Regions from separate parts of the Chryseobacterium sp. X308 genome, predicted to be linked through region 1. Evidence: riboswitches for the same ligand, from Rfam matches in the RefSeq annotation. Region 1 holds a riboswitch; each other region holds the start of a gene.
The links. A riboswitch is a leader RNA that binds a small molecule or an ion and turns the genes downstream of it on or off. The one in region 1 is predicted to bind thiamine pyrophosphate.
Positions count from the first base shown of each region.

Region 2: another riboswitch for thiamine pyrophosphate. It lies ahead of thiS (sulfur carrier protein ThiS); the one in region 1 lies ahead of pnuC (nicotinamide riboside transporter PnuC).
Region 3: another riboswitch for thiamine pyrophosphate. It lies ahead of LIV57_RS11100 (TonB-dependent receptor); the one in region 1 lies ahead of pnuC (nicotinamide riboside transporter PnuC).

Region 1 covers NZ_JAJFZH010000009.1:38,049-49,171, forward strand. Annotated here, with positions in the region: gene LIV57_RS11745 (ATP-binding protein) at 1-2,864, opposite strand, end outside; gene arr (NAD(+)--rifampin ADP-ribosyltransferase) at 3,242-3,676, opposite strand; tRNA gene LIV57_RS11755 (tRNA-Ala) at 4,087-4,160, opposite strand; gene LIV57_RS11760 (GNAT family N-acetyltransferase) at 4,325-4,861, shown strand; gene LIV57_RS11765 (hypothetical protein) at 5,355-6,386, opposite strand; gene pnuC (nicotinamide riboside transporter PnuC) at 6,373-6,969, opposite strand; TPP riboswitch at 6,995-7,103, opposite strand; gene LIV57_RS11775 (PA2169 family four-helix-bundle protein) at 7,225-7,686, shown strand; gene LIV57_RS11780 (DUF4142 domain-containing protein) at 7,810-8,421, opposite strand; gene LIV57_RS11785 (alpha-ketoglutarate-dependent dioxygenase AlkB family protein) at 8,552-9,163, opposite strand; gene LIV57_RS11790 (hypothetical protein) at 9,383-9,583, shown strand; gene LIV57_RS11795 (hypothetical protein) at 9,576-10,421, shown strand; gene LIV57_RS11800 (cyanophycinase) at 10,447-11,123, shown strand, end outside.
Region 2 covers NZ_JAJFZH010000008.1:112,452-123,574, reverse strand. Annotated here, with positions in the region: gene ccoN (cytochrome-c oxidase, cbb3-type subunit I) at 1-1,553, opposite strand, end outside; gene ccoS (cbb3-type cytochrome oxidase assembly protein CcoS) at 1,575-1,787, opposite strand; gene LIV57_RS11210 (heavy metal translocating P-type ATPase) at 1,897-4,275, opposite strand; gene LIV57_RS11205 (Crp/Fnr family transcriptional regulator) at 4,364-5,077, shown strand; gene panB (3-methyl-2-oxobutanoate hydroxymethyltransferase) at 5,139-5,954, shown strand; gene LIV57_RS11195 (hypothetical protein) at 5,958-6,272, shown strand; gene LIV57_RS11190 (RluA family pseudouridine synthase) at 6,284-6,961, shown strand; TPP riboswitch at 7,078-7,174, shown strand; gene thiS (sulfur carrier protein ThiS) at 7,232-7,438, shown strand; gene thiC (phosphomethylpyrimidine synthase ThiC) at 7,463-9,274, shown strand; gene LIV57_RS11175 (thiamine phosphate synthase) at 9,271-9,858, shown strand; gene LIV57_RS11170 (hydroxymethylpyrimidine/phosphomethylpyrimidine kinase) at 9,834-10,571, shown strand; gene LIV57_RS11165 (thiamine phosphate synthase) at 10,576-11,123, shown strand, end outside.
Region 3 covers NZ_JAJFZH010000008.1:86,761-97,883, forward strand. Annotated here, with positions in the region: gene LIV57_RS11075 (2-hydroxyacid dehydrogenase) at 1-501, opposite strand, end outside; gene LIV57_RS11080 (GxxExxY protein) at 547-933, opposite strand; gene LIV57_RS11085 (acyl-CoA thioesterase) at 1,012-1,554, opposite strand; gene LIV57_RS11090 (hypothetical protein) at 1,542-2,294, opposite strand; gene LIV57_RS11095 (T9SS type A sorting domain-containing protein) at 2,394-3,071, opposite strand; gene LIV57_RS11100 (TonB-dependent receptor) at 3,214-5,334, opposite strand; TPP riboswitch at 5,436-5,527, opposite strand; gene LIV57_RS11105 (WG repeat-containing protein) at 5,690-6,460, opposite strand; gene LIV57_RS11110 (bifunctional aconitate hydratase 2/2-methylisocitrate dehydratase) at 6,748-9,531, shown strand; gene LIV57_RS11115 (aconitate hydratase) at 9,847-11,123, shown strand, end outside.

The DNA of each region.
Region 1 (11,123 bases):
TTCTCCTGAAGTTTGGTATAATATTCAATTTTATGGTCGTCCATCCCGATTCCTGTATCTGTAATTTCCAGAATAACAGTTTCCGGCTCATCTGCCCCGGTGATTATAATCGTTCCGTTTCTTGTATATTTTACAGAATTATCCATTAGATTATGAATAATCACAGCAAGAATATTTTTACTGATTTTCACCATTAATTTTTCATCTACATTATTAACAATTGTCGTGTTGTGATTGGCTGCAATCTCATCAAAAAGGATTTTCTTTTCCTGCACCAGATCACAGAAAGAATACAGCTCTGTTTCATCACTCCTGTATTCATTATAAATATCAGCATACTCTTTCAGTGTTTTTGTAAAATTGTACAGCTGGTTAGATGATTTGTAAATAGAATTAAGAATTCTTTCAGTACGGTAGGCATTCTTTTCATCATAGTCCAAGGCTTCTTTGCTGGTTAAAGCAATAAATTTCAATGGTGTGGTAATATCATGGGTAATTGTTCCGATGAGCTTTTTCTGCTGTTCAATTTCTTTTCCCAGCTTTATCTGAGTGATTTCCAGATTTTCTACAGTTTCTGAAAGAGTTTTGGTTCTTAAACGGATAATTTCCTCCAGCTCACGGTTTTTCTTTTTATGAAAGCTCGTCCTCCATCTTACGGATACATACAGTAAAAGAAGAAAGATAAAAACAATCAGTAGTTTAAACCATAATGTCTGATAAAAAAAGGGAGGAATGATAATTTTAATTTTTTTGAAAACGTATTCCTGCTTATCAGAAACGAGCATCCTTACGATAAGAAAATGGGTGCCATGGCCAAGATTATTGAGTAAAAACTTCCGGTCTTTTCCTACAGACAGCCATTTATTGGTTCCATCGTCATCCAGTTTTGCTTCAATGACAATATTATCAGGGTTTGCGTAGTAAGGGATATCGATAAACAGTTCAACCCGTCTGTTCTCCTGACTCAGTTTCAGGACATCTATAAACCATTTTTCTTTATCATCAACGAGAACCCTTTCTATATACATCGCTTCGGGATAATAACTTTTAACTTTCAGCGGGTTAAAAAATACCAGTCCGCTTAATGAAGGCAAAACAAAATCTCCGTTTTTCAATTTGTTGCTATTGATATTACTTCCTCCATTAAACTCGTTGGTACTAAAGCCGGCTTCTTTTGAATATCTGTAATAGTTCAATTTAAAATTGCTGTTTTGCAGGTATTTTAAAAGCATGCTTTCTCTTATTTTATACAATCCATTATTGGTTGGAATCCAGAAGTAACCATTAGGATCTTCCATCAGGGTATGCGGTGACAAAAGATTGCCTTCAGAATCACCCGGCAGCTTTATAAGACGGTTGTTTCTTAAAAGATAAAAACCTTTTCCAAGAGTGGTTACCCATATATTTCCGTCTGCAGTAAGTACAATATCACGAACTGATAATTCATTTTGACCGTTTAAACTATAGATTTTGTTATGATTGACGGATATTTTATACAATCCTTTTATTGTACCAACCAGAATATCTCCTGCTTCTGTCAATACCATTTTGGTAGGTTCGTTGGCAAACAGGTATTTTTTCTTTAATGACTTAAAAGGCCAGTTTTCATAAATGCTTAGTGTGCCTGTGAACTCGGTATTTCCTTTTTTTTGTTTCACTGCCAGTACGTAATATTTCCCATTGGCAAAGAAGAAATCATTCACAGTGTCTTCTCCGGTGGAAATGCTTTGAAAATCTGTAAAATCAGACTTTTTACTGTATACAAAAAGAGTTTGTTCTCTCCGGGTTACAAGATTGCCCTGTCTGTCAAAATTTAAAAAATACGATATACTTTTATCGAAGTTTTTGCTTTTAACCAATCCGTAGCGGTTGTAGATTTCCCCTGCAGGATTAATTACACATGAATCATTATAAGGCTGGATCGCATAAAAAACAGCTGATGATTTTGGGATGTTCTTTTTCGAAGAGGTAAAATCGGTTAAGCTCACTATTTTGAGCCCGTCTGTACTGCTTCCAAGGTAAAGTTTTTTATATTTTACATCATAATAAATGCACATCAGATTACTTTCGCCTATATGATCAAGCCGGATCAGTTTTGATAATTTAAGGGTTCCTTTATTGTAGATGCATCTGTAAAGGATATTGTTATTCAGGACAAATCCCTGCCCGTTGGTTCTGTTCCAGAAAATTTTGCTTCTGACATCCGCTACAATGGGCAGATCATAAGAACCGGTAATTTTTCCTTCTTCTATTTTTTTTACCTTTTTAGCATTCCGATCAATATAAAACAGAATCTCTCCTATTGTAAAGGCATTTGGATCATTTTTAAAAAGCGGCTTCACATCAAGTTTAACCTGTGTTTTTGAAAGAAAATCTTCATAAACAAAGGAGTCTTGTGTGATAAAATACCTTCCTTTTTTGAAATCCATAAAAAAATAGACTCCCGGAGACGGACTGTAGCTGTAATTTGAAATACACAGATGATACTTGACATTGCCCCTAACAATAATTGTTGGACATCTTTTAATGCTTTTTATTACTTTTGGAATTTTTTGATGGATTAAAACCGTTTTTCCATCATCTACCGCCGTAAAAATACTGTCCTTATCAGCATTACCATAAAAATAGGTAAACCGCTGGCTATTGAGTGGAAATTTTTTATGAACAAAAAAATTAAGCCCGTCATATCTTACAATTCCGTTTTCTGTAGTCAGCCAGATAAAACCATATTTATCTTTTATAATATCTTTTACACTATTCTGAGGCAGTCCGTTATCTGTATTGAAAAACTGCACCGTGTATTGTTGAGAATAAAACAAAAGAAAAGCAAACAGAAAACCAACCGTAAGAATATTTCTACACAAAACCAATCATTTTTACCAATAGTGTAAAGATAATTTATTTAAAACACTTTATTGCTAAAATATAGGACATTACTATAAAGTAGGTATTTTCATACTAAATATTTCTACAAACCGTAAATGAAGTTCAAAGATCCCTTGCCTGGTTGATATCGGTAATCGCAAAGCCAAATTGTTGATCACAAATCGGCTTTTCTGGATTTCAGAAGTATGTCTGGAATAGGAATGATTTTAATAAGTTTCCCGATAAGGTATTTACCGCATCAGAAAAATAGTAAAAATTGGGCTATTGATCTCCGAAATAACGGCGGTGGAAACTCTATTCTTATCGATAAAACCTTGGAATATATTAAAGATCATCAAAAAATAAATAAGAGAGACTAATTGATAATCTCCCCATTATTGTTTTCCAGCTTTTCTCGGAATCTCTGAAGATCTGCAGGAGCGGGTCTGGTCCAATCAGCTGCTTCTCCGATAATTTTCAAAGGCATTTCGGAACGATAAGAGCGGGTGGGATTTCCAGGAAATTTCTTATCGGTAACATTGGGATCATTCTCAAAATTTCCTGTTGGTTCTACAATATACACACGTTCTGTGCCCTCTCCTTTTGCTAATGCGGCGGCAAGTCCTGCTCCGTTTACCAAAGCGGTAAAATAGATATGATTCATTTTCAGGTCAGACTGATAATTGGAACTTCCGCCTGCTTTCAGTAAATCTCCAATTTTTAAATCTGCTTTTGTTCCGTGATAAAAAGGTCCTTTATCGGACGGATGGTTTTTTAACTGTAATGCCAGTTCAGCATTCTTTTTTGACATTTCTGTATCTCCCGACTTCTCCCAGCATTGAGCAATGTTCTGATAAAGAGCGGGCAATGCACTTTTAATGGTATCATCATTAATTTTTAAAGCAAATTCTAAAGAAGTTTCAAGCCATTTCAACTGATTACCAGTTGTTTTCTGGTTACGTGACAGATAATAAGCTGCCAGAAACTTTTCATGGTCATCCGTAGCTTCTTCCCAGGCTTGCAAAAATAATTCACCTGCTTTTTCAGGCATTCCTTTGTCTTCAAAATCCATTCCTTGCAGACAAAGCTTAATCACAGGATTAAAAGGAGAAAATTCCATGTTAATTTTTTATTTCAAATCTAGTGTATTCTGTTGGAATTGCCGGGACAAAATATTAATCATAAAAAAGAGCTGCAATATATTGTATTACAGCTCTTTAGTGGAGAATACGGGATTCGAACCCGTGACCTTTTGACTGCCAGTCAAACGCGCTAGCCAACTGCGCCAATCCCCCGTATTTTGTTTTTAAAGCGGTACAAAAGTAAGTATTTAAATGGTATTTGCAAATATTTTATCGTTTTTATTGAAATAAATTAGCTTTAATCTTCATAAAAACTTGAATTGCCCATTGAATAACTACCAATTACCCCTATTTTTGTCCGAAATTATATTACCCTTATGCAGCTCTACACAGAAAGATTAGTTCTACGGGACATTACAATTGAGGATCAACAGGACATCTTCGATTACCGTTCCGATGCTGAAGCCAATAGATTTCAAGGCTGGATCCCTGAAACGCTGGAAGAGGTGGAAAATTTTATCCTGAGAAATACTACAGAATTTAACCAGCCTGAAAGCTGGTATCAGCTGTTAATTACGGATAAAGAAACAAAAACGGTTATCGGAGATATCGGAGTTCATTTTACCGGAGATGAAAATGCACAGGTAGAACTGGGAATTACATTAAATACGTCTTTTCAAGGAAAAGGATATGCTTCTGAGGCTTTAAAAGGCATCATAAGTTACCTGTTTAATGATTTACATAAACACAGAATTACAGCGTCTGTGGATCCGGACAACACAGCTTCTATTCTATTGATGGAAAGAATCGGTTTACGAAAAGAAGGTCATTTTGTAAAAAGTCTGTTCTGGAAAAATAAATGGGTTGATGATGTTATTTATGCGGTTCTTCGGGAAGAATGGCTTGCCAGATAAGAATATAACTCCTTTCCGGGGATCAATATCACCATCAACTGTTCCGGCCATCTATTTTTACAAAGGTATCAACAGGAATCAACTTACAGTACTGTATATTTTTCGTAAAATGGAGTGAATTTTATTCTTACGATAATTAGAGTGACTAAGTCATTGCATATTAAACAGGATATGATCATTGTCCGGTACCATTCTTTAATTGTAACCGTTATCCAGTTATCATTTTCTACCAATGGATGCCTCTCTTTTTTAAAATACATAATTACATGATCCTTCCTCTTTCCGTTGAGTGAAAATAAGTCTTTCATAATGTTTTTGTAATCTGGTTGCTCTTATTTAGCAGGTGTTATGTTGGGCTTATTTCAGGTTTTAGTTTATTCCAAATATAGTGAAATAATTAAAATTTATTGTACAATATTCACTATAAAGAATATTGTTAACAAAATATTCACATAAAACACTCATTAACAGAATTATTTTCTGAAACTTTAACTCAGAATGAAAAGTCCAGATCATCTGCAGAAGGCCTGAAATTGGAATGCATAGCCGCTGTAAAATAATCGCAGAATACCTGGTACACTGCAGAATCAGTATCGGTTGCCCGAATTCCCAGCTGTGTATAAACAGTAAGGATCTGACGGGATAATTTTTGAACCAGCTCTACTCCATACTGATGAATCACGTGTTGTTTATCCTCCGGAATCTCTTTGTGATCACCGAGTATATGTTCTACTTCTCTGGCTATGCTTAATACTTTTCCCAAATGTTTTTCAACAGATTCAGTAAAACGCTTGAAATTGATTTCAGAACGAATACATTCTGCCTCTTCAATAAAATGAGAAGCTATTCCAAGATAATTGACAAGGAGTGTTAAGTCAGCAAAAACCCGGAACGGAATGCTGTCCAGAATATCATTCGTGAAAAAAGTATCATAAACAAAGCTGTAATCTTCACTGACACAGACATTATTAATGGTAAAAGAATAGGTTCCACTGGCTTTCATTCCCATAGAATTCCAATTGGGAATAATATGAACCTCCTCTTTAGGAACGATGAATGAGTGGATGATCTCATTGCCGTCTTTATCCTTTATAGCTTTACCATTTTCCATAACCCTGGCATTCAATGTAAAATGAGTCAGATGAGGTGTTCCTGTTGCGAAATTCCATGAACCGTTGATCAGATAAGTGCTGTCATCCTGTTTTTCTGCCGTCCCGCCAACCATTCCGCTTCCTCCAAAGCAGGTTTCAGAATGTGTAAAGAGTAATTGAGCAATTTCAGGCGTGATATTTCTGGAAAAGTAATTGGCACCGGCACAAAGTGTCAGCATCCAGCCGAAACTTCCATCGGTTTCAGCCCAGCCAAATAAGGCTTTAAGCCCTTCTTCAAAACGGTAGCCGAGTCCGCCATATTTTTGGGGAACCCAGATCTTAAGCAGTCCTTCCTCATGAATATGCTGCATTACTTTATCAGAAATTACAGAGGCGCCCTGAAGTTCTTGCCTGATCTCTTTAATACTCAGCATTAGCTTTGGATTTAATGATTCTCTGCCATTCTATATATCCGGAAATGGCCACTAAAAATAAAAACGACGTTAAAACAGCATAGAGATATAATTCTTTATGAATCATTAGCGGGATTGAAATAAGATTACTGACATTCAGTATTACCCAGTTTTCAATTTTTCTTCTTGCCATCAGCCACATTCCGGCCCAGGCAAAGGCGCTCACCAGAGAATCCCAAACCGGAACATCCGAGTCGGTAAAATGAGTCAGGAAGAACCAGAATAAGATAAAAGTTCCCAGAACAATTCCTCCGGTAATCCATTTTTCTGTGGTTGAGGTAACAGAGATTTCCATCTCGGATCTTTGTTTCCCAAATTTCCAGTACAGCCATCCATAGATGCTCATGACCAGATAATAAAGATTTAAGGTAAATTCAGCATAGAGCTTCGAAGTCAGCATCACATACAGTGTAAGCAGAATACCTGCAATTCCGAAAAGATAGTTGTTGACATTGTTTTTACGGGCCAGTAAAACCTGGATTACTGAAAATAAGACTCCGAACCATTCCGGTAAGGTAATTTGTTTTAAAATGTCCTGCATCATATTAATTATTAGAAATCAAATGATGAGATGATCAATAAGCAATCCCTACGCCGGCGTTATCCGGATCAGGTGTGGAAGTATATTCCTGGGTATCATCTCAGCCACTGTTATCTGTAGCACCCCATTGTTGGGCAAAGGTGCAGCTTTTTGTTGAAAAAAGAAAGGACTTTAGCCTATTATTTTTGAGATATGATCAGGATTATAAAGAGTTCACCGGATAAGTTTTACTTTTATAGTTAATCTAAAAATTATATTATGGATCATCAGCAGGAAATATCGGTACTTAATGACTTACTACACATTACCAACGACAGGAAGGAAGGTTTCGAAAAAGTTGAGGGAAAAGTCTGGGAAATGTATCCGGAAATAAAGGATGAATACGACCATATGATTTCGCAGTCGAAAATCATGAAAAATGAACTGATCAACCTCATCACAGAAAAGCAAGGTACTCCGGAGGACTCAACGTCCGTGGCAGGAGCTGTTCACAGAACATGGATTGACATTAAAAATTCTTTTACCATGGGAAATCTGATAGAATCTACATTAGAAAATGTGGTGTTTGGCGAAAAAGCAGCTATAGAAGCTTATCAAAATGCCCTGGATACTGGTGATCTCAGCCCAAAAAGTACTGAGGTTGTATCTGAACAGCTTCGAAAGCTGAAAGATTCTTATAGACAGTTTAAGAAAATTGAAGAATATAAAAAGAAAGAATAATCAAAAAAACTCCTCTTAAAAAGAGGAGCTTACTATAATCAAGAACAAAATAATATTTAATCACATCAAAAGTATTAAATACCTTATGTTCGGACTTATGATGCAAGTCATATAAACTCAATATTATTTGACCGCATTTTTAGCTTTTTCCGATTCCTTCAAATGATGTTCAAGTGTCGGAAGTGTTTTCGCTGCGAAAGATTTTAATGAGGCTTCTGTTCCTTCCGATGCCTCTTTTTTGAACGCTTCCACATCTTCTTTATGATCACTGACCATAAGATCTGTATATTTTTTGTCAAAGTCTTTACCTTTCTTAGCTTTCAGGTCATCATACATCTTCTGCTTTTCGGTATCTAAGCTTGTGGGTAATGTATACCCTGCTCCTGAAGCCCAATTCTTAAGCTCGTCATTCGCTTTGGTATGATCAGTTACCATCATTGCTCCCAAAGATTTTACTACTGAGTTTTCAGCGTTTGTCGCGGCCAGTTTACCCATCATTACTTCCATCAGTCCTCCTATGGCTGCAGCATCTGCAAACTTTTTGTCCTGATCGCTGAGAGTACTTTTCTGATCTTTGGTGTCTGTCATTTTTGTTGAGTCGGTTACCGTCATTCCGGATTCTGCAGGGGCAGACATTGTGGTACTTTCCTCAGATTGACTCGTGGTTGTCGGTTCGTTTTTTTTGCAGGCAGTTAAAGCAGCTAATGCAAAAATTGTTACTACAAGATTTTTCATAATAATAAATTTTAAATGGTGATATAGAGAAGTCAAACAATGACTTTGTTTATAAATGCAACAATTTATTTGCCAAAAAAGCAGATCACAATACTTTAAACCTAATTATAAAATAATATGAATGAATATATTACAACTGATTAACCAGTCTGAACGTAAGATTAATACGCTCTTTCATGGTGGTGGCAGATTTGGCAATCCGATGTTCCCAGTTTTCCTGAAGGTCTCCTTTCATAATCAATAACGAACCGTGAGGAAGAGGCAGGCTGTATTTACTCTGATGATGGTCTTTTTTCCTGAAATCAAAATTTCTGGTCTGCCCTAAACTTACTGATGCAATCACCGGACGTTTTCCATATCTGCTTTCCTTATCCCGATGCCAGGCAACAGAATCGTTATGATCTCTGTAAAGGTTCAATAATACGGAATTGAACTGATACCCAAATGTTTCTTCTATTCTTTGTTTTAAAGAAAACAGTTCAGGTGTCCAGGGGCTGGTATCCAGTTCCCCAATACCTGAAGGATAAGCTCTTTCTTCATCTCCGTACCAGGCTGTTAAGCGTGGGGTCAGCACCATCTTATCGTACATTTTCTGGGTACGCTGTTTCCAGGGAGCTGTTTCAAGCAGATGAATTTTCAGGCGGTCAGCTTCTTCCTGATTCAGAAAATGTTCTCTGTATTCCAGCAGGTCTTTTGGAAATTCGTACAGATCCTGTGGATTAAATAAACTAAGCTGCTCCATTGTTGTTACTATTTACTATTAATTTTTCCACCGCATTGATACGAAAAATATCCACAAATATATTGAAAAAGATACAAATATTAACATTCGCTTTTCAACAGCAATTTAACAGCAATTTTAAAGACGGTTTTGTTCAGCCTTTGCTATCCGGGAATTGTGATTCACATCATAAATACTTCTCTTTTTGATGATTATGTTTGCTGTAACCAATAGATTATTATGAAAAAAACAGCACTATATATGGTATTATTGCTGATGTTATCAGCATGTACAAAATCCGAAACACAGTATATCGATCAAAACAACAAAAGAGAAACGGTAAACGACAAGGCTTCAGATACGATCCAAACCCTTGATGGAGTTTCAGACACCATGCAGCAGGAAAGTGACAGTGTCAAGGTAAAACCCGATAATGAATAAGGATTGTTGTGCTATGAATCCAAAAGGCAGGCTCATCTTTATTGGCAGCAACAATCCTGATTCTTGTGAAGAGGCAGAACAGAAAACGGAAACCAGTCAATTTCCACCTCAGCTGTTCGGGTTATTGCCGGAACGGAGAAATACCTGTATTGAAATTATCATTTCAGGTTCCGAGCCAGAATACAGAGAGAAATATTCGGCCGTATTGCAGAGGCATGGATACAGCAATTTCGGGTTTATTCATATTCTGCAGGAAAATAATTTTAATGATTATTATGACAGAATCTTCCAGGCTAAAGTAATTTTCTTCGCGAATGAGGATCCGGAAAGTTGTGAACTCCTGAAAAGATCTGAGATCCTAAAACTTTTACATAATAAATACCTTCATGAAGAAGATTTTACAGTTATCGGAATGAATACCAGCTCTATGTATATTCCGGAACTTTTGCTGAACGAAAAAGGGATTCACCAAGGTCTGGGATTTATCAATAACTGTATCATTGATACCAAATTTAACAATGGAACAAGATTTAAAGATCTGGTCAGAACTATTATTCTTCAGCCTCAATGTTTTGGTATCGGCCTGAATAAAGGAATGATGCTGGTTATTGAGAAAGGTTACAAAGCTTATTGCTACGGCAGCAGTACGATAATGATTATTAATGCCAGAAATGTTAATAAAAAAAAGATAAGAAAGGGAACCTCCGTTTTTATGAAATATCTGAAGGGACATATCCTTACCGAAGGATCGGTTATTAATTTATATAATGGAGATTTTATTAAAGATAAACAGTTCCATTACAATTTAAATTTCACCAACAGGAATAGCATTCAATGATTTTAATTTTTAAATGACTTTACATATGATACCTAAAGGAAAACTACTGATTATCGGCGGTAAAGAAGATAGAGACGGCGATAAACCCGAGATAGAAAATAAAAACAATAATTTTTCGCCCAATGAAATTCTTAAACTGCTGGTAACCTCTAAAGATGACCGCATTGAAGTAATTACAACGGCTACTTCCGAACCCGAAGAAATGCAGGAAACTTACACCAAAACATTTGAAGAAATCGGATATACCAACTTTGGTTTTCTGGATATTTGTGATGATCAGGTACATACAGATTTTTATCTGAAAAGAATTGAGGAAGCAAAAACGATATTCTTTACAGGCGGTGACCAGGATAAAATCTGCAGATTTTTGCAGCCCTCTGTTGTTACGGATGTTTTAAAGAAAAAATATAATGAAGAAGAAGGCTTTATGATTGCAGGCACCAGCGCGGGAGCAATGTGTATGCCTAAAATAGTTATTCTTGAAGCAGTCAACGGTGAAGCAATTCTGGAAAATGATATTGAGTTGGATTCCGGGTTAGGATTCATCAAGAACTGTATTATTGATACCCATTTTGCACACCGTGCAAGGTTCGGCAGGCTATCACATGCTGTGATTCTTCATCCGGAATGCCTGGGAATCGGCCTAGGAGAAGATACTGCCCTTCTTATTGAAGAAGGACATAACGCGACCTGCAGAGGATC
Region 2 (11,123 bases), on a different contig from region 1:
CTTTCCAGCCAAAGGTGAGTACCTTCTCCTTCTTTTCTGTTTTTACTGATGTTTGCCAACGCAGGAGCTTCAGCAGGAACTTCTTTCTGGAATGATCCTTTTCTTACTGTAGCAATTACGTTTACAATCATAAGGATAGATCCTGAGATATAGAATAGACCTCCTACAAATCTCATTTTGAAGTAAGGAATAATTGCAGTTACCGTATCCAGCCAGTTTTTCCATAATAATGTTCCGTCCGGGTTGAATTGCTTCCACATTAATCCTTGTGTAAATCCTGAAATATACATTGGAACTGCATAGAAGATAATTCCTAAAGTACCTAACCAGAAATGCCAGTTAGCTAATTTTACAGACCAAAGTTTTGTTCTCCACATAATTGGTACCAGGTAATAGATAACCCCGAATGCCATGAAACCATTCCATCCAAGAGCTCCTAAGTGTACGTGACCGATAACCCAGTCTGTAAAGTGACCAATTTTGTTGATGTTTTTAGTTGCCAAAAGCGGCCCTTCAAACGTTGCCATACCATAACATGTAACAGCTACTACGAAGAACTTAAGGATAGGATTTTCTCTTACCTTATCCCATGCTCCTCTTAGTGTAAGAAGACCATTTAACATACCTCCCCAGGATGGTGCAATAAGCATGATAGAGAAACCTGTTCCTACCGCCTGAGCCCAAGCCGGAAGAGCTGTATACTGAAGGTGGTGAGGACCAGCCCAGATATATACGAAAATTAATGACCAGAAGTGAATAATAGACAATTTATAAGAGAATACCGGTCTGTCTGCAGCCTTCGGAAGGAAGTAATACATTAAACCAAGAACCGGAGTCGTCAATACGAATGCAACCGCATTGTGTCCATACCACCACTGTACAATAGCATCTTTTACCCCTGCATATGCTGAATAAGATTTCCAGCCTGTGAAAGATAAAGGTACTTCAAGGTTGTTGAAGATGTGAAGCATTGCTACTGCAATCCAGGTACCGATGTAGAACCAGATGGCTACGTAAAGGTGTCTCACTCTTCTCTTTGAAATAGTCAGGAACATATTGATACCAAAAATGATCCATGAGAATGCGATCAATATATCGATCGGCCACTCGTGTTCAGCATATTCCTTAGAGGTATTGATCCCCATAAAGAAGGTAATGAACGTAGCAACGATCATAAACTGCCAGGTCCAGAAATGTAGCCAAGACAAGGTGTCACTGTACATTCTTGTTTTTAATAATCTTTGTAATGAGTAATAAATACCCGTGTAAACGATGTTACAAACGAATGCAAAGATTACGGTATTGGTGTGCAGCATTCTGATTCTACCAAAACCAAATGCACCATGAGTGTTTATTAATCCTTCAATATTACCCGATGCCAAACTTTTAATGGTTGTGTCATCTGTCCCGAAAAAGAATTCAGGTAATTCAGGGTAGAAAAGCATTAATGCCGCCGTAAGCCCGAACGTAAATCCAATGAGACCGAAAACTAAGGTCGCATAAAGGAACGCACGGACAATACTATTGTCATAACTAAACTTCTGTGTTTCCATATCAACTATTCACTATTTTTCTCAATTTTTATTATTTTCTCCTATTTCTTTTTCGTCTTTATTTTTGTTGCCGGTTTCATCTTTTTCTTCGACTTTTTCGTCATCAAAAAGAATTCTGACAGCCGGAGATTCATCATCTTCAAACTGTCCTTTTCGGGCATACACTATAAATACGACCAAGAAAATCGCAGCCAAAGAAACACTGCAGAGGATCATTAAATATAGAATATCCATTGGACAACAAAATTAACCTATTTTCGGGGTTCAAATTTAGTGAAAAATAATGACATTCATCACGAAATGCCGATTTCAGCTAATTTAAAATCAGTCTAAATAAGGGCTTTTACGCCTGTTTTTTGAAATATTTACGACCTAAAATCCAGGTTGAAACTGTAGTAAAGGTAACCACTGTGATCGAACTGATTGGCATAATGATTGCTGCGAAGAGCGGATGCATATGTCCTGTAACAGCGTAACTTAAACCAACAATATTGTATAGAAAACTGATTATAAATGTCATTTTCACAATCCTGATGGAACCCTTGCAAACATTCAGATAGTTGTCAAGAGTAACTACTTTATCTCCGTTCATAATGACATCAGAAGATGGGGTAAAACTGTTCGTATCATCAGCAATGGCGATTCCTACATTACTTTGTTTTAAGGCTCCTGCATCATTAAGCCCGTCTCCAAGCATTGCCACTTTTAAATGCTGATCCTGAAGGGATTTGATATAGTTCAGTTTGTCTTCCGGGCTTTGATTAAAGGCCATTCCTTTGTAATTCGGAATAAGCTCTTTAAGCTGGTTTTCTTCTGAAGAGTTGTCTCCGCTCAGGATAAATATTTTGTAGTGGGTAAGTTTAGTGAAAAGTTCTTTCAGTCTTGGACGATACTCGTTTTTAAAGATGAATTTACCCAGGTATTCTCCATTTTTACTGATATAAACGGCTGTTTCAAGATTTTTAGGTTCCTGGTTGTTATAACGGGCGGAACCAATTTTATAAAGGTTTCCTCTCACGCTGGCTTCATATCCTTTTCCTGAAATTTCAACAAACTTCTCTACAGGGAAATATTCATCGTTCACCTCTATGAATTCGTACAATGATTTTGAAAGCGGGTGGTTGGAATTTTTTAATAAAGTTTTGATATTCAAAGAGTCAAATTCGCTGATCTCAGATCCTTCGTATTTGATGTTTGATTTCTTTCTGTGTGTAATGGTTCCTGTTTTGTCAAAAACAATCGTATCAAGTTTCGCGATTTTTTCAATCGTTAAAGTATCTTTTACATAAAACTTATTTCGGCCTAAAATCCTCATAATGTGACCGAAAGTGAACGGTGCGGACAGTGCAAGTGCACAAGGACATGCAATGATCAGAATAGCTGAAATAACCTGAAACATTTTCTCCAAATCAATAAATGCCCAATAGATTCCGGCAGCCAGAGCAATACCTAAAATGATGAATGTGAAATATTTACTGATGCTGTTTGTCAATGTATCCAGCCCGGTTTCATGTTTTTTGAAAGCTTCTTTATTCCAAAGCTGAGTAAGGTAACTCTGGTCTACATCTTTAATAACTTCCAGCTCCAGAGATGACCCGATCTGCTTACCTCCGGCAAAGATTTTATCGCCCGGCTGTTTACTGATGCTTTCACTTTCTCCGGTAATAAAGCTGTTGTCGATATTTCCTTCTCCGTTAATAAGAATCGCATCTACCGGAATGATTTCCTGATTTCTAACTAAAATTCTGTCTCCTACTTTTACTGCGGAAAGAAGGATGTTTTCCTGTTTTCCCTCAAAGTCTACTTTCGTTACGGCAATTGGGTAGAACGATTTGTAGTCCCGGTCATAAGAAAGGGCACTGTACGTTCTTTTCTGAAAAATTTTCCCCATCAGCATGAAGAAAAGGAGGCCGCAAAGGGTATCAAAATATCCCGGACCGTAATCCGTTACCACTTCATAAATACTTCTTCCGAAAAGAACAAAAATTCCCAGTACAATAGGAACATCTATGTTGACGATTTTATTTTTTAATCCGTACCATGCAGATTTGTAATAGTCTGATGCTGAATAGAATACTACGGGGCATGCTAATAAGAACATCAATGTTCTGAAAAGACCCTTGTAATGTTCCATCCAATAATCTTCGCCTCCTACGTATTCGGGAAAGGCGAGAAACATACCGTTTCCGAAGGCAAAACCTGCAATAGCAAATTTTACCAGCAAGGATTTATCAAGGTGGTCTACGTTTTTTTCAGCCGTTTCAAGACTGATAACAGGTTTGTATCCCAGATTGGTTAAGAAATTAGCGAGTTCGCTCAATTTCAGATCATTATGGTTGAATGAAATCTGCAAAGTCTTCCTTGTGAAGTTAACCTGAGAATATTTGATATGTTTATTTAAGGTATGCAGACTTTCCAACAGCCAGATGCATGAGGAACAGTGTATTACAGGGATTTTGAAAGTAACGAGGCTGGTGTTTCCTTCAGAAAAATCAGTCACTTTTTCAAAGATTTCCGGTGTGTCCAGGTAATCAAACTGAGTAGAATTTTCATCATTCGGACGAATTCCTGCTCCTTTATTAAGCTCATAGAAATTGCTTAAATTATTTAAATTCAGAATTTCGTAAACGGACTTACATCCATTACAACAGAAAGTCTTTTCATCAAATAAAATTCTCTCTTTTTCTATACCTTGACCACAATGAAAACAGTTCTCGCTCACCCCATAAAATATTGAACTACAAAATTATAACAATTTTTTTTGTTTATCGTGTTAAAAAGTTCTATTTTTGTGATAAATATCATATAAAATGCCGCAGGAACAACAGATAGCAATTGAAGAGAGGTTCGCCAGAGTTTTTAATGATAAATCATTTAAAGAAAGACTTTCTAGCGCAGATTTTGAAAAATATATTAATGGCAAAAAGAAACTGAGTTTTCAGAAACATGAAACTATTTTCGAGGATGGGGAAACTCCAAAAGGAGTGTTTGTCCTGGAAAAAGGTGCTGCCAAACTTTCAAAATCAGGAGCTTTCGGGAAAGATCAGATTTTAAGATTTATCAAAGAAGGGGATATCATCGGCTATCGTTCTTTGCTTTGCGGGGAAAATTTCCAGGCCAAAGCAGAAGCAATGACAGATATTGAATGTGTTTTCTTACCTGCAGATATTTTCATGTATCTTCTGGAAGTAGATCCACAGTTGTCCTTCGTAATGCTTCAGAAAATTTCTTATGAATTAGGAGAATCTTCCAACACCATTACTTTCCTTGCACAGAAAACAGTAAGAGAAAGACTGGCAGAAATTCTGCTGCTTCTGGAACAGAAACTGGGCGTAGATCCTGAGGGTTTCATCAAAATCTCATTAACGAGAGAAGAAATTGCCAATATTATCGGTACTGCTACAGAAAGTGCCATCCGTCTGATCTCAGAATTCAAACAGGATAGTCTGATTGAAGTGGACGGAAGAAATATCAAGATCTTAAATCACGACAAACTCATGAAACTCGGTCACGTAGTTTTATAAATCATACAAAAACTTAAGTCGGCTCAAAGCCGACTTTTTAACTTTTAAAAATAGATAAATTATGTCTGTTCACTCTGAAATTAAAAAAGTTACGACTGAAACCTTGCGTAAAATGAAATTCGACAAGGAGAAAATAACAATGCTTACAGCCTATGATTTTACCACTGCCAAGATGGTAGATGCTGGTGGAGTAGATGCTATTTTAATTGGAGACTCTGCAGCGAATGTAATGGCTGGTTTTGAAACCACATTGCCTATTACGCTGGATCAAATGATCTATCATGCGCAAAGTGTGGTAAGAGGAACCGACAGAGCTTTGGTGGTAGCGGATTTACCTTTCGGAACTTATCAGAGTAATCCTGAAAAAGCATTGGAATCTGCGGTAAGAATGATGAAAGAAGGTGGAGCGCATGCTGTGAAAATTGAAGGTGGGAAAGAAATCTCCAAATCAATCAAAAAAATTATCAATGCCGGAATTCCGGTAATGGGACATTTGGGATTAACGCCACAGTCCATTTATAAATTTGGAACGTATAAAGTAAGAGCTAAAGAAGAAGCAGAGGCTGAAAAACTAATTGCTGATGCACAGCTTCTGGAAGAACTTGGCTGTTTTTCTATTGTGTTGGAAAAAATTCCTGCTGATTTAGCTAAGAAAGTAACTGAAAGCATCTCTATTCCAACCATCGGAATCGGTGCCGGTGCAGATTGCGACGGACAGGTTTTGGTGTATCATGATATGGTGGGAATGAACAAAGGTTTCAGCCCGAAATTCTTAAGAAGATATCTTGACCTTTACACAGAAATTACAGGAGCCGTTTCTCAATACGTGAAAGATGTGAAAAATGTAGAGTTTCCAAACGAAAACGAAAGCTATTAGTCCATGCAGAACCAACAATCTATTCAGGGAATATTATCTATTGCAGCTTTGATTTGTCTGGCTGTGGGATGGTTTAATTTATTTTCCCCGGAAATCAATCATTTGCTTTCAAGAAAAGTATTTTATGTTCTGATTGGAGCAAGCTTTTTTATTCAGGCTCCGTTACTTACCAATAAGAATTTTGTTTATGCCATGTATGCTGCAGCGGCTATCTGTGTATTCGGAGCGTTTATTCCGGAAGGCTCAAAACTTTCAGCTGTTAAAACGGTAGGCCTTCTGGCAGGGATTATCCTGTCATTATCCAACAGAAGAAGATAGACTGAAGAGGTATGAAGGAGCAGATTATATATGAAGACAATCATCTTCTGGTGATTAATAAAAAGGTGGGTCAGCTTGTACAGGGCGATAAGACCGGCGATGAATCACTATTAGAATCCATCAAGAACTTTATAAAAATAAGAGATGCTAAGCCGGGAAATGTTTTTCTCGGCTTGGTTCATCGTATAGACCGCCCAACTTCCGGGCTGGTGATCTATGCAAAAACATCCAAAGCGCTTTCCCGTTTGACGCAGATGGTGAAAAACCGCGAAGTGAAAAAAACATATTGGGCCGTTGTAGGAAAAGAAATGATCCCGCAAAGCCAGAGACTGGTGCATTATTTAAAGAAAAACGAAAAAAATAATAAGGCTATTGTCTTTCCGAAAGCTACTGAAGGGGCGAAAGAAGCTATTCTTACTTATCATGTGATCAAAACATTAGACAATTATTTGTTGTTGGAAATTGACCTTGAAACCGGAAGGCATCATCAGATCAGAGCACAGCTATCCAAGACCGGAGTTCCGATTAAGGGTGATCTGAAATATGGAGCACCGCGTTCCAATCCTGATGGAGGAATCAATCTTCATGCAAGAAAACTGGAGTTTATTCATCCCGTTACCAAAGAAAACATTGAAATCATAGCTCCTGTTCCGCAGAATGATGCGATCTGGAGAGCATGTGAGGAATAACTAAAGATTTTTAGTTAATCAAAGGAAAACATAAAAGTCCGTCTCAATTTTGAGACGGACTTTTTCTTTAATATCATTTCAGATTTTGCCCATTCTAAAAAAATGTCTAACTTCGTCTCAAACTTTAGGGGTGTCTGTTACCAACAGACTGAGACTTTACCCTTTGAACCTGATCTGGATCATACCAGCGTAGGGAAAAGTAGATGACTTTTGCTGTACATTCTATTGTACAATAATGGCCATTCCTAAAGTATATTTAATTTATTAGGAATGGAACTTATAATCAACCACACCCGAAAAACATTTGATGTACTTCCTGCCAACCTGGAAGCATTACTGGCTATTGAGCTGCCCGGAAAAAAGAAAGGTATTGCTGTAGCTGTCAACAATCGCATTATTCCCCTGTCTGTCTGGGCGGAAACCATCCTCAATAACAACGATTCAGTTTTAATCATTACTGCCACTCAGGGCGGTTAATTCTCATATTTAATACCAATACTTATGGCTCACTCCATTACATGTTCGCCATTTCCGAACTCAAAGAAAATCTATGTTGAAGGAAAATTACACCCTATCAATGTAGCCATGCGTGAAATACAGCTTAGCCCAACCAAACTGACCAATGGCGGCTTTGAACATAATGCTCCGGTAACCATTTATGACACTTCGGGGCCTTATACCGATGAAAATGCAGTCATTGACATTCAGAAAGGGCTTCCAAGAATCAGAGAACAATGGATTCTGGATAGAAATGATGTGAATATCTTAGACGGAATTACATCTGAATATGGAAAAGCACGTTTGGCGGATCCACGTCTTGACGAACTGAGGTTTTCTTATGATCATAAACCCAAAGTGGCAAAGGATGGCAAAGAACTGACCCAGCTTTACTATGCCAAACAGGGAATCATTACTCCGGAAATGGAATATGTGGCGATCCGGGAAAATCAAAGAATAGAACAGCTGGAATCAGTGTCTAAAGAAATGGCTTTTCAACATCCGGGACACAGTTTTGGAGCCAATACTCCCAAAAGTAAAATCACCCCGGAATTTGTAAGAGACGAAATTGCTGCCGGAAGAGCTATTATTCCCAATAACATCAACCATCCGGAAAGCGAGCCGATGATTATCGGGAGAAATTTCCTGGTAAAGATCAATGCGAATATCGGAAACAGTGCCATTTCATCCAGTATTGAAGAAGAAGTGGAAAAAGCAGTATGGGCCTGCCGATGGGGAGCAGATACTATTATGGACCTTTCAACCGGTAAAAATATTCACGAAACAAGAGAATGGATCATCAGAAACAGTCCGGTTCCGATTGGTACCGTTCCAATCTATCAGGCATTGGAAAAAGTAAAAGGTGTTCCTGAAGATCTTACATGGGAAATCTTCAGAGATACTTTGATTGAACAGGCTGAACAGGGAGTTTCTTATTTTACCATCCACGCAGGAGTTTTACTAAGATATATTCATCTGACAGCCAACAGAGTAACCGGAATTGTATCCAGAGGAGGATCGATTATGGCAAAATGGTGTTTATTCCATCATAAAGAAAGTTTTCTGTATACCCATTTTGAGGAGATCTGTGAAATTATGAAGAAATACGACGTGGCTTTCTCTCTGGGAGACGGTCTTCGTCCGGGATCTATTGCAGATGCCAATGATGCAGCGCAGTTTGCAGAACTGGAAACTTTAGGTGAACTCACTAAAATTGCCTGGAAGCACAATGTACAGGTAATGATTGAAGGACCTGGGCACGTACCAATGCATATGATCAAAGAAAATATGGATAAACAGCTGAAAGAATGTCATGAAGCTCCATTCTATACCTTAGGCCCTTTGACAACGGATATTGCACCGGGTTATGATCATATTACTTCAGGGATTGGGGCTGCCATGATCGGATGGTTTGGATGTGCGATGCTTTGCTATGTAACTCCAAAAGAACATTTGGGGCTTCCGAATAAAGATGATGTAAAAGTTGGGGTGATCACTTATAAACTGGCAGCCCACGCGGCAGATTTAGCAAAAGGACATCCTGGTGCACAATACAGAGATAATGCATTAAGTAAAGCAAGATTTGAATTCAGATGGGAGGATCAGTTCAATCTTTCATTAGATCCGGAGACGGCAAGAGCTTACCATGATGAAACACTTCCGGCAGAAGGTGCAAAAATTGCCCATTTCTGTTCTATGTGCGGACCAAAATTCTGTTCGATGAAAATCACTCAGGAAATCCGTGAATCTGCAGAAAAAGGGATGCTGGATAAATCACAGGAATTCATCGAAAAAGGGAAAGAAATTTATATATGATCCTCGTTATCACTCCTGAATTGATTGTTCCGAATGAAACTGATTGTATTAATCAGATGTTTCAGGAAGGTCTTTACCTGCTTCACATCCGTAAACCATGGATCAGTCGTAATGAAATGATTGGATTTATCACCCAAATTGATGACTCTTTTCACTCACAGCTTGTACTGCATACGCATTACGATCTTGGAAAGGAATATCAGATCTCAAGGTTTCATTTCAGGGAAATCGACCGGAAAGAAGAAGCATTTAAAACTTTCGCGGAAGAAAATATGATTTCAACTTCAGTGCACGATATCACAACCTACAATACTTTGGATAAAGTATGGGAATATGCTTTCATAAGTCCATTCTTTCCAAGTATCTCCAAAAAAGGATATGGATTGGATTCTACCATTAAAGAAGAAGTAAAACATCGGAACAATCCGGATGTCAAATTGATAGCCCTTGGAGGAATTAATCAAGATAATATTCATGAAGTTTTCGAATCAGATATCGATGGAGCAGCCCTATTGGGTGCGATCTGGGAAAGTGAAGAACCTTTAAAAGTATTCAGAAAATGCAGGAACGTCCTTATGTCATAAGCATTGCAGGCTTTGATCCCAGTGGTGGAGCAGGCTTATTATCAGATAGTAAAACTTTTGAACATTCAAAAGTAATGGGATTGGGAGTGTGTACGGCATTAACATTACAGACCGCTTCCAAGTGCTTAAGCCTGGAATGGCGTCCCATAGATGAAATAATTGAAGCCATTCAGGTGCTGATGGAAAACTATTCCGTTTCCGCCGTGAAAATTGGAATAGTGAAGGATGCTGAATTTCTGGGTAAGATTGTGGAAACAGTTCAAAAGAATAATTCTGAAGTGAAAATCGTTTGGGATCCTGTTCTGAAAAGCACTTCCGAATTCACTTTTTTTAATCTTGACACACTTCCTCAATTAAAAAATATCATTAATAAGCTCAGTTTAATAACTCCGAATTATAATGAATACAGTGTTTTAAAGGCAAATAATCTTTTACCGGATACCCGTCAATGTGCAGTGCTGATCAAAGGAGGGCATAGAGAAGATCATTTGGGAACGGATGTTTTAGTTGAAAACGAAAAAGAAATTTTTTTATTTCCAAACGAAGACAATACGGTATGTTTTCCCAAGCATGGTTCCGGCTGTGTTTTATCCTCAGCCATTACAGCAGAACTTGCGAAAGGGAAAAATATGGAAACGGCCTGTCGGAACGGGAAATTATACATCGAAAAATTTTTAAAAAGCAATTCCTCTTTATTGGGAACGCATTCATAGAAACATGGAAAAATTACAATACATATCACAAGGAAATACAATACAGGAGCAGGAACAGCATATCCGTAACGCTTTGGATAATGGAATCAAATGGGTACAGGTTCGATGGAAAAATGCGCCTGAAAATGAATTAATCAGTCTTTGCGAAATCTCAAAACAGCTTTGCTCAGCATATCAGTCGGTTTGTATCATCAATGACCATGTACAGATCGCTAAAGAAATAGATGCTGATGGAGTACATTTAGGATTGAGTGATAGCTCTGTTGAAGCCGCAAGACAGGTTCTGGGAGAAAGCAAAATTATTGGTGGGACAGCCAATACCCTTTCAGATGTGATCAGGAGAATCAAAGAATCGTGTGATTATGTTGGTTTGGGACCATTGAGATTTACCACAACGAAAGAAAAGTTAAGTCCTGTCCTTGGATTTGAAGGCTACCAAAATATCATTGACGGGTTAAAGGATAAATCAATAGAGATCCCTAAAATATTTGCTATCGGGAGCGTTAATCCTGAAGATATTTTACCGCTACAGGAAATCGGGATTTATGGAGT
Region 3 (11,123 bases), on a different contig from region 1:
GAAAATCACCTTACATCCGAACCCTGAAAGTCTTTTTGCAGTAGCTTTTCCCATGTTACCATAGCCAATCAATCCCACTGTTTTTCCCAACAGCTCATCTCCTCTGTTTTCTTCACGTTTCCAGATTCCGTTTTTCACTTCCCGGGAAGAAATAAAAAGCCTGTTCATGATCACCAGAAGCATTCCCACAACGTGTTCGGCCACGGAATCTCTGTTTCCTTCTGGAGAATTGATCAATTGAATTCCCAGTTTTTCTGCAACAGGAATATCAATATTTTCCATTCCGGCCCCTACTCTTGCAATGAATTTAAGGTTCTTCCCTTTCTCCAGAAAAGTCTGGTCTAATGGTATACGGCTTCTGATGATAATTCCGTCGTAGTTCTCAATTTTATCGCAAACCTCATCATAAGACGATGTAAAATCCTCTTCCAGGATAAAATTCTTAGCCAAAAGCTGTTCAGTGATGAGAGGATGGTTTTTATCTAAAAGAAGTATTTTCATAGTTTAAACACAAATGTCACTAATTTATTTCACAAATAGCACAAATTATAAAGTACCGTTAATTACTCTCTTAACACCATTTTTAAACTGAAGCGTATTGAAGTTGATCAACATTCCAAGTTTACAATTACTTAAGCGAAGATAAGTAAGTATTTGTGCTAGATGAATATCTTGTAATGATTCTATCGATTTGATTTCTAATACAAATTTTTTCTCAATCAAAAAGTCAAGTCTATAACCAACATCCATTTTAACCTCATCATACATTAATGGCATCGGTTTTTGTCTTTCTACAAGAATATCATGTTTACTTAATTCATAAAACAGACATTCTTCATAAGCACTTTCCAAAAGTCCTGGTCCTAATGCCTTATGAACTATATATCCAGCTTCGTAGACTATTTTTGATATATCATTTTCTGAAATATCCATATTATTTTTTCATCTGATCAGACACAAACCATTTGTGAAAATTTGTGCCAGCCATTCGTGTTATTTGTGTTTCAGTTTTTACTTTTTATCTTTCTTAGACTCCTGTGGTTCCTGGAATAGTTTTTTAAGCTCTACAGATTCCAAAGGTTTCATTCTTCCGGAAAGGATTAATGAAAGTTCTTTTCTACGGAATGCTGCTGCAAATCTTTCTTTCTCCTCATCTGTTTCAGGAATCATTTCCGGAATAGGAATCGGACGGTTGAATTCATCTACTGCAACGAAAGTATAAATTCCGGCATTCGTATGAACTTTCTTCTGGTTGATTGGATCATCCAACCATACATCTACATACACTTCCATGGAAGTAGAAAATGCTCTTGAAACTTTAGATTCCAACACCACAACACCACCTTCCGGGATCGGATGGTTGAAAGATACGTGGTTTACTGAAGCTGTTACTACTCTTCTTTCGCAGTGTCTTGCTGCAGAAATAGACGCACAACGGTCCATTTTTGCCAGAAGTTCACCACCGAAAAGGTTTCTTAAAGAGTTGGTTTCGTTCGGAAGAACGATATTGGTCATAATAGTCAGAGATTCTGACGCTTTTTTTATTTTTGCCATCTAGTCTTAGTGTTGTTTGGGACAGCCGGAGCAGATTGTTTTACTTTTCCGGCGGGTTTTACTAATGAATCTTTTTTCAAAGAATCTGTAACGGGTGTTTCCGGAGTATGTACTTTCATCTTCACCGTATCTTTTACGATCCTATGGGTAGAAGTTTGTACGGAAACATTATTGAAAGATTTTTTTCCGAAAAGAAGTTCCTGCTGGGTAAACGCCAGGTATACAATTCCAAGAACCGGGATAATCAGAAGGAAAAGCCAAAGAATTGTTTTTTTGAATTTAAAATCCTTTTCACGATTCACAGAAGCATTTACTTTTTCCCCGTTATTGATATCTGAAAATCTGATTTCTTCCAATCCGTAAAAATCCGGACGTCCGGATTCTATCCTCTTTCCTTTGAAATGGGTATGTCCTTCTTCAATGAAAACGGTTCCAAGGTTTTGAATGTCAAGAACCTGTTCCGCCTGAAGTTTTTTCTTCCAAAAATCAGTCTGAATTTTAAGATCACTTCTTGAAGCTTCCAGAGACATCTGTTTTTGTTCTGCAATAAAAGCAGTAAGGTCTTCAGCCCGGACTTCATAATCTATGGCAAATTCAATCTGGCTGGCCGGAGGTAAGATGCTTCCGTTTTCAGAATTGATAATTGCCTTAGAATTTTTCAGTGAAAACACCCCAAAGCCTGGAACTGTGGCAGTTCCAAATTGTTTTAAGTATTCTAAAATATATGCTGAAATATTCATTTGGCAGCAAATTTATAACTTTTTCGGGACTTTTTGTAATATTTAATGGATATAAAAAAGACTGCGAAAGCAGCCTTCTTCTTTTGAGTTATTAATAATTTAGTATTTGAACTTAATTATCTCTTTCATATTGATATCAGATAGATACAAAATATAATTTCCTTTCTGAAAAATATCCAAATCTATTGGATTACCATCTGCATTAACAGCCTTCTGTTTAACAAGTTTACCACTAAAATCATAAATATAAAGTAGTAGGTTTCCTTTTTCTGAGGGATACAGTTTTCCATCCGAAACAAAGGATTTTGTTTTAACAGCTTTAGTATCAGAAACAGACAGTGTTCCCAAAGTTGTTGTATTGACAAAGACTGAAATAGTACCAGATTGTTTTGTAGCACCGTTTTGCAGATCTTTAAACACAAAACTGATCTGATACACTGTTGTTCCAAGTGCCATCACGTTATTGGTATTGGTAAACAATTTATTATTAAGATTTACAAATCCTACATAAGCATTAGCCGAAGAGTCCCAATTCATTGTTACATTTGAATTATTCCATGAATCCTCAAATAAAATATTCTGTGAATTGTTATACTGATCAACCATTAAATGTACATAAAATGTAGGATTTCCAATTCCCGGATCATACATAGAATAATTATTCGAGCTTCCATATGTGATTTTACAAACTCCCGGACTTTCTACAGTAACCTGTATTTGTGCTGTAATAATAGTAGTAAAAAGAAACACTACTAATAGCGAATAAATTTTTTTCATTTGTTTTTTTAATTAAATAACAAATATATTACTTTCAAGATTAGATCAAAGTATAAATCTCTATAGAATAAAAAAAAGACCACATTAGTGGCCTTCAATTTATTCTATCAGTTTTAGGTATTTACATAAAAAACATCATTATTTATTGCTGTATTTTCCAGCTTACTCCAAACATAAAGTTCGTTCCTGCCTGAGAAAAATAATAAGGCTGCCCATCATAAACAGATCCGTTATTAACATATTTCTTATTGAACAGGTTATTCACCAACAGCTTCAATGCAATTTCATTATTGGCAATTTTAAACTGGTATTGAGCATTGAAATCTGTAAGGAAATAATCTTTAAGCTGCAGATTGGCATCTTCGGTATTGTCCAGATATTGTTTTCCAACATACTGGTTCATTAAAGCAAACTGGAAGTTTTTTGTAGGATTGAATTTCAAGCCTACATTGGCAATTACATTCGGAGAGAATGAAATCTGAGTATTTCCAAGGCTTTTAGGAACATCACCATTCTGAATATTAAAATCCTGGTTTCTGTTCTGGCTTAATGTTACGTTACCGGAAACCTCCCATTGTTTGGATAGTTTTACCAAAGCACCAATCTCAATACCTCTTCTGTAGCTCTTCCCTGAATTTGTTCTGATAAATGCCCCTACGTTATTCAATTCTCCGTTCAGAACCAATTGATTCACATAATACATATAATACACATTCGCAGTAAAAGAAACGATTCCGAACTGTTTTTCGAAACCGGCCTCAATGTCATGAAGCTTTTCAGCTTTCACATCATTATTGGCCATCAGGTCATCTCTGTTGGGTTCACGATGGGCGTGGGCGTAAGAAAGGAATATTTTACCTCCGTCAATTCTGTAATTCACTCCGGCTTTTGGATTAAAGAACAGCCAGTTTTTACTTAAATCTGCTCCTTCACCATCACCAGCCGTCAGAATCTTTGTGTTGTAATTGATTTTTCTGAGCTGCAAATCACCAAAGAATTCAAAATTATCCAATCTTAGTAAAGCTTTTCCAAAACCAGACACTTCATTCTTTACAGAGCGGTTTCTGTAGTATTCACTTTCATCAATCTGAGGAAAAAATACTCCTGTTACATTTCCATAGTGTCTTCCGTAATACTGATTGACCACAGCTCCAAAGTTCAGATCCAAATTTTCAAATTTCCCGTAAAGCGTTGAAACCATTCCGTAGAAATCGTTGTTCAGCCATTTTTTTCTGATAAAGTCTGAAGCTTTTATCGTTTGTCCTCCTTCTGTTATATTGGGAAGGTTATATCTTGAAAACGGATCTCCCTGCTTGTAGTTTTCATAATATCCTTTTCCTTTTGTATAGTGGAACGTGGTTTCAAGATTCCAGCGGTCGCTGAATTTCTGTTCCCACAGCAACTGATAATGATTCTGTCTGTAATTATCCGTTTCATTATCATAGAAACTTACAATATTCTCCCAACTGGAATCGTAAATGGCCCCTGAAATATTAAATTTGGGATCAGTCTCCCAGGTTTTACGATCAATCCCGTTCCATGCCTGATAGGTTTTCTCTTTTCCACCAAAAGCCATTAAACGTAATTTTGTATTTCCTTCTTCAAATAAAGCGGTGAAATTATAAGAATGTAAGTTGGATGAAGCTCTGTCGATGTATCCGTCAGAATGAATATGAGTATATCTTCCCATCACGGAAAGTCGGTTTTTCCAGAATTTCCCGGAACCTATTTCTGCTGAATATTTGTAGGTATTAAATGATCCGTAGCTGTCATCCGTTTTAAAATAAAATTTCTCTTCAGGATCCTTAGAAAGTACGTTAATACTTGCTCCGAAGGCAGAAACCCCGTTATTGGAAGTTCCTACTCCTCTCTGAATCACAATCTGTGAGGCAGAACTTGTCAAATCCGGAACGTTGACAAAAAAAGTTCCCTGGCTTTCAGAGTCGTTGTATGGAACACCGTTCATCATGACATTGATGGCACTTCCTGAAACACCACGAATCCTGAAACCGGTATATCCAACTCCGTTTCCGGCATCGGAAGTTGAAATAACTGAGGTTTGGTTTTTCAAAAGAATAGGAAGATCCTGTCCGAGATTTTTGCTGTCCAAATCTTTCTGTACATTGATGATTTCTTTTGCTACAGGCAATCTTTTGGTAAAGCTGACGGCTTCAATTTCCCTAACTTTTAGTGAATCTTTATTCTGAGCCTGTATAAAAGCCGCAGCTCCTACGGTAAGTCCTAAAAAAAATAATCCTTTCATTCTATAAATCTTTAACATTTAATGAATAAAAGGGGTCGAGCAATAATGTAACAATTTTATTAATTTAATAGTCTAGCAATTGGTATATTGTTATACTGTTTCATTGATACATTTTCAATTCCCTAAACAGCATTACCTGTTCCAGGTTCATTGGGTATAATCTCAGCCTGTTAAAGCACCCCTTTATTTCAGTGGCAAAATTACAAAAAATATATGAATTGAAATTCGGGTTTCGAGATGCGGGATAGTGGGTTGCGAGGTGCGAGATGTGGGTTGTTAGGTTGCGGGTTACGTAATTGAAAAATACTACGAAAAATAGGAGTTATCAAATGAATCATTCATCATTTATCATTCTCTAGTAAGTTTTGTTGTTGGCATCGATATAATAGTAATTTGAGCCGTCTTTTGTCACTTCAAACATTTTACCCAGTTTCCAGCTGAAATTTCTTTTAATATTGGAATATTCAAACGGAATAATCACGTTATTGTTAACATCAATAATTCCGAATTTATCATTATTGGAGGCAACAATCATCGGATTCGCAACATCATCCCCCTCAAGAATAAAAAGATACTGATATTGAGGATAGATCTGATATTGTCTGTAGTCGGCCGCATTCACAAATTTTGATTTTTCAATGATTCCATAAAAACCATTGAGGATATACGCCTGGAATAGCTGTTGTTTATATTCTTCAAATTTACATTTTCCAAAATCGGTATCTTTGAACTGATAGACTCTCTTCCCAGACTGATCTATACGGTAAGAAATCATATTTTTCTCCACCGTAGCATAATCTTTTGTTCCAAATTTTCTCACTTTTTCATTGGGTGAATTCAGAAGATTACAGTCTTCATAAAAAAATACGGCAATATGATATTCCGGCTGAATAATAAATTTCCCGTTCTGATTGACATACCCGAACTGATCTCCTTTTTTCTTAGGAATCAAAACAGGAAGATCTTTATTGATCACTACCAGATCAGCATTAGGTTTGCTGGCTGAAGCTGCTTTTTTAACCGTGCTTTTTGTTCCTTTTTTCACAGGAATTTTCTTCACAGATTTGGTCTGCGAGAAAACGAAAATCGAAATAAAAACACATAAAATATTCAGGATATTTTTCATATTCTCCATTTGATTACAAAAATACGACCAAAAATAGATATTATAAAATTCATATTTATAAAGAATCTAAATAATTTCATTCTTATAAAATTGTAAAATTTCGTAATTTTGGGGACATTTTGAAATGTTTGATAATTTTAAAAAACTTTTGAAAAAGTGTGGATTATGCTGACTTTATTCGGTTAATGTTGCATCAAAATGCGAGAACTCAAAATGTCATTAATTGTATTTATACACACCGGTAAAGAAAAAGCTGACCTAGCTTTAATTTTGAAAGACCTTCTATTATGAGTATTTATAAGGATTACATCAAAGAGATTGAAGAAAGAAAAACCCAGGGGCTTCATCCAAAGCCAATTGATGGTGCTGAATTACTAAGCGAAATCATTGCACAAATTAAAGATTCAGATAATGCTGACCGACCGGACTCTCTTAAATTTTTCATTTATAACACACTACCCGGAACTACGAGTGCAGCGGGAGTAAAAGCAAAATTTTTAAAAGAAATTATTCTGGGTGAATCCGTAGTAGAAGAAATTTCCCCGGCATTTGCCTTTGAATTATTGTCTCATATGAAAGGCGGACCTTCTATTGAGGTGCTGCTGGACCTTGCTTTAGGTAATGATGCAGCTATTGCTAAAGAAGCTGCCAACGTTCTTAAAACTCAGGTTTTCCTTTACGAAGCAGATACGAACCGTCTGAAAGAAGCATTCAACAGCGGTAACGAAATTGCAAAAGAAATCCTTGAAAGCTACGCAAAAGCTGAATTCTTCACTAAACTTCCTGAAGTTGCTGAAGAAATTAAAGTAGTTACTTATATTGCTGGTGAAGGAGATATTTCTACAGATTTACTTTCTCCGGGTAATCAGGCTCACTCAAGATCAGACCGTGAACTTCACGGTAAATGTATGATCACTCCTGAAGCTCAGGAAGAAATCAAAGCTTTACAGGCAAAGCATCCTGATGCAAGCGTTATGCTTATTGCTGAAAAAGGAACAATGGGCGTAGGATCATCCAGAATGTCCGGAGTAAACAACGTTGCTCTTTGGACAGGAAAACAGGCAAGCCCATACGTACCATTCGTCAACATTGCTCCTATTGTAGGAGGTACAAACGGTATTTCTCCGATCTTCCTTACCACAGTAGACGTTACCGGAGGTATTGGTATTGACCTTAAAAACTGGGTAAAAAAAGTAGATGAGAACGGAAACCCGGTTCGTAATGAAAACGGTGACATTGTTCTTGAAGAAGCTTACTCAGTAGCAACAGGAACTGTTTTAACGATTAATACAAAAGAAAAGAAATTATATAACGGCGATAAAGAACTGATTGACCTTACCAAATCTTTCACTCCGCAAAAGATGGAATTCATCAGAGCAGGAGGATCTTACGCGGTCGTATTTGGTAAAAAACTACAGACATTTGCTGCTCAGCTTTTAGGTATTGAAGCGCCAACAGTTTTTGCTCCGTCAAAAGAAATCTCTCATGAAGGACAAGGACTTACAGCTGTAGAGAAGATTTTCAACAGAAATGCTGTTGGAACTACTCCGGGAAAAGTATTACACGCCGGTTCTGACGTTCGTGTACAGGTTAATATTGTTGGATCTCAGGATACAACAGGTTTGATGACCGCTCAGGAATTAGAATCAATGGCAGCAACTGTGATTTCTCCAATCGTAGATGGTGCTTACCAGTCCGGATGCCACACGGCTTCTGTTTGGGATAAAAAAGCTCAGGCTAACATTCCTAAGCTGATGAAATTCATGAACGAGTTCGGACTGATTACAGCCCGTGACCCGAAAGGTGAATACCACGCCATGACTGACGTTATCCACAAAGTTCTTAACGATATCACTGTAGACGAGTGGGCTATCATTATTGGTGGTGACTCTCACACCAGAATGTCTAAAGGAGTTGCTTTTGGAGCTGACTCAGGAACTGTAGCGCTTGCATTGGCTACCGGTGAAGCATCCATGCCGATTCCTGAATCTGTAAAAGTAACTTTCAAAGGTGAAATGAAGCCTCACATGGATTTCCGTGATGTGGTTCATGCAACGCAGGCTCAGATGTTAAAGCAGTTTGGAGGAGAAAATGTATTCCAGGGTAGAATCATTGAGGTTCATATCGGAACACTTCCTGCTGACCAGGCATTTACCTTTACAGACTGGACTGCTGAAATGAAGGCAAAAGCTTCTATCAACATTTCTGAAGATAATACTTTGATCGAATCACTGGAAATTGCAAAAGGCAGAATCCAGATCATGATCGACAAGGGTATGGATAATCACAACAAAGTTCTTCAGGGATTAATTGACAAAGCAAATAAGAGAATTGCAGAAATCAGATCAGGTGAAAAACCTGCTTTGACTCCTGATGCAAACGCTAAATATTATGCTGAAGTTGTTGTAGACCTTGATGTAATTGTTGAACCAATGATTGCTGACCCGGACGTAAACAATGACGATGTATCTAAAAGATATACTCACGATACCATCAGAGACCTTTCATACTATGGAGGTGAGAAAAAAGTAGACCTTGGTTTCGTAGGATCCTGTATGGTTCACAAAGGAGACCTTAAGATCGTTTCCCAGATGTTGAGAAACCTTGAAAAGCAACAAGGAAAAGTAGAATTCAATGCTCCGCTTGTAGTGGCAGCTCCTACATATAATATCATTGATGAATTAAAAGCTGAAGGAGACTGGGAATTACTGGAAAAATATTCCGGTTTTGAATTTGATGACAACGCTCCAAAAGGAGAAGCACGTACAGAGTACAAAAACGTAATGTACCTTGAGCGCCCGGGATGTAACCTTTGTATGGGTAACCAGGAAAAAGCAGCTAAAGGAGATACTGTTTTAGCAACTTCTACCCGTCTTTTCCAGGGAAGAGTAGTTGAAGATTCTGAACGTAAAAAAGGAGAATCCCTGCTTGCTTCAACTCCGGTTGTTGTTCTTTCCGCAATCATCGGAAGAATTCCTAGCATCGATGAGTATAAAACTGCTGTTGAGGGAATTGACCTTACTACATTTGTTCCTTCTATTAAAGAATTAACAAGTACAAGCGCTCACTAAGAGATTGATAATAAGTCGCAAGACTATTGAATAACTATATTATTGGAAGATTTTAATCCTTAAGGATTTAAAATCTTCCAATTTTTTGTTTAGAACGTTTCTATTTTATGATAGTTACGTTTTTTTTTCGATAAAAGCTGGAAAATAAATTCTAATTTTTCTTAAATTGAAAGTTATAAAATCTATTGATTTCAGAATCAAAAATGCCCTGTTTATGGATTATAGGAACGTTTTTTGATGCATAGATAAGTGATTTTCTTTTTCAACACAGGGAAAAGAAGCATTAACGGAACAAGAACAAAACTAAAATACGATATGACTTTTGATATTGATATGATCAAAAAGGTGTACGAACGTTACCCTGAAAGAATTGCAGCAGCAAGACAAATTGTGGGAAAACCTCTTACCCTTTCAGAAAAAATCCTTTACACCCACCTTTGGGAAGGAAATGCTACACAAGCTTATGAAAGAGGAAACTCTTATGTGGACTTTGCACCGGACAGAGTAGCGATGCAGGATGCTACCGCACAGATGGCACTTTTACAGTTTATGCAGGCAGGAAAAGCTAAAGTGGCTGTTCCTTCTACTGCTCACGCGGATCACCTTATCCAGGCTAAAGTAGGTGCTGATAAAGACTTACAGGAAGGGATCAACAAAAACTCCGAGGTATTCAACTTCTTAAGCTCTGTATGTGATAAATACGGAATCGGATTCTGGAAACCGGGAGCAGGTATTATTCACCAGGTTGTCCTGGAAAACTATGCATTTCCCGGAGGAATGATGATTGGTACTGACTCGCATACGGTAAACGCCGGCGGACTGGGAATGGTTGCCATTGGTGTAGGAGGTGCTGATGCGGTAGACGTAATGGCAGGAATGGCCTGGGAACTTAAAATGCCTAAACTTATCGGAGTAAAATTAACCGGTAAAATGAACGGATGGACTTCTGCAAAAGATGTGATCTTAAAAGTTGCCGGAATTCTTACCGTAAAAGGAGGTACAGGATGTATCGTGGAATATTTCGGTGAAGGTGCAGAATCTCTTTCCGCAACCGGTAAAGGTACGATCTGTAACATGGGTGCTGAAATCGGGGCTACCACTTCTACTTTCGGATATGATGATTCTATGAGAAGATATCTTTCCGCTACAGGAAGACAGGACGTAGTAGATGCCGCTGATAAAATTGCTGAACACTTAACGGGGGATGCTGAAGTATATGCTAACCCTGAACAATATTTTGATCAATTAATAGAAATCAACCTTTCTGAACTGACTCCTCACTTAAACGGACCTTTCACTCCGGACTTAGCGACTCCTGTTGCTGAATTCAGAGCTAAAGCTGAAGCCAACGGATGGCCATTAGAAGTTGAGTGGGCGCTTATCGGTTCTTGTACCAACTCTTCTTATGAAGATTTATCAAGAGCGGCTTCCATTGTAGAAGATGCCGTATCAAAAGGCGTTAAACCTAAAGCTATCCTGGGAATCAATCCAGGTTCTGAACAGGTAAAATTCACAGCAGAAAGAGACGGATTCCTGGATTCTTTCAGAAAATTTGAAAACGCAAGAATCTTTACCAATGCCTGTGGACCATG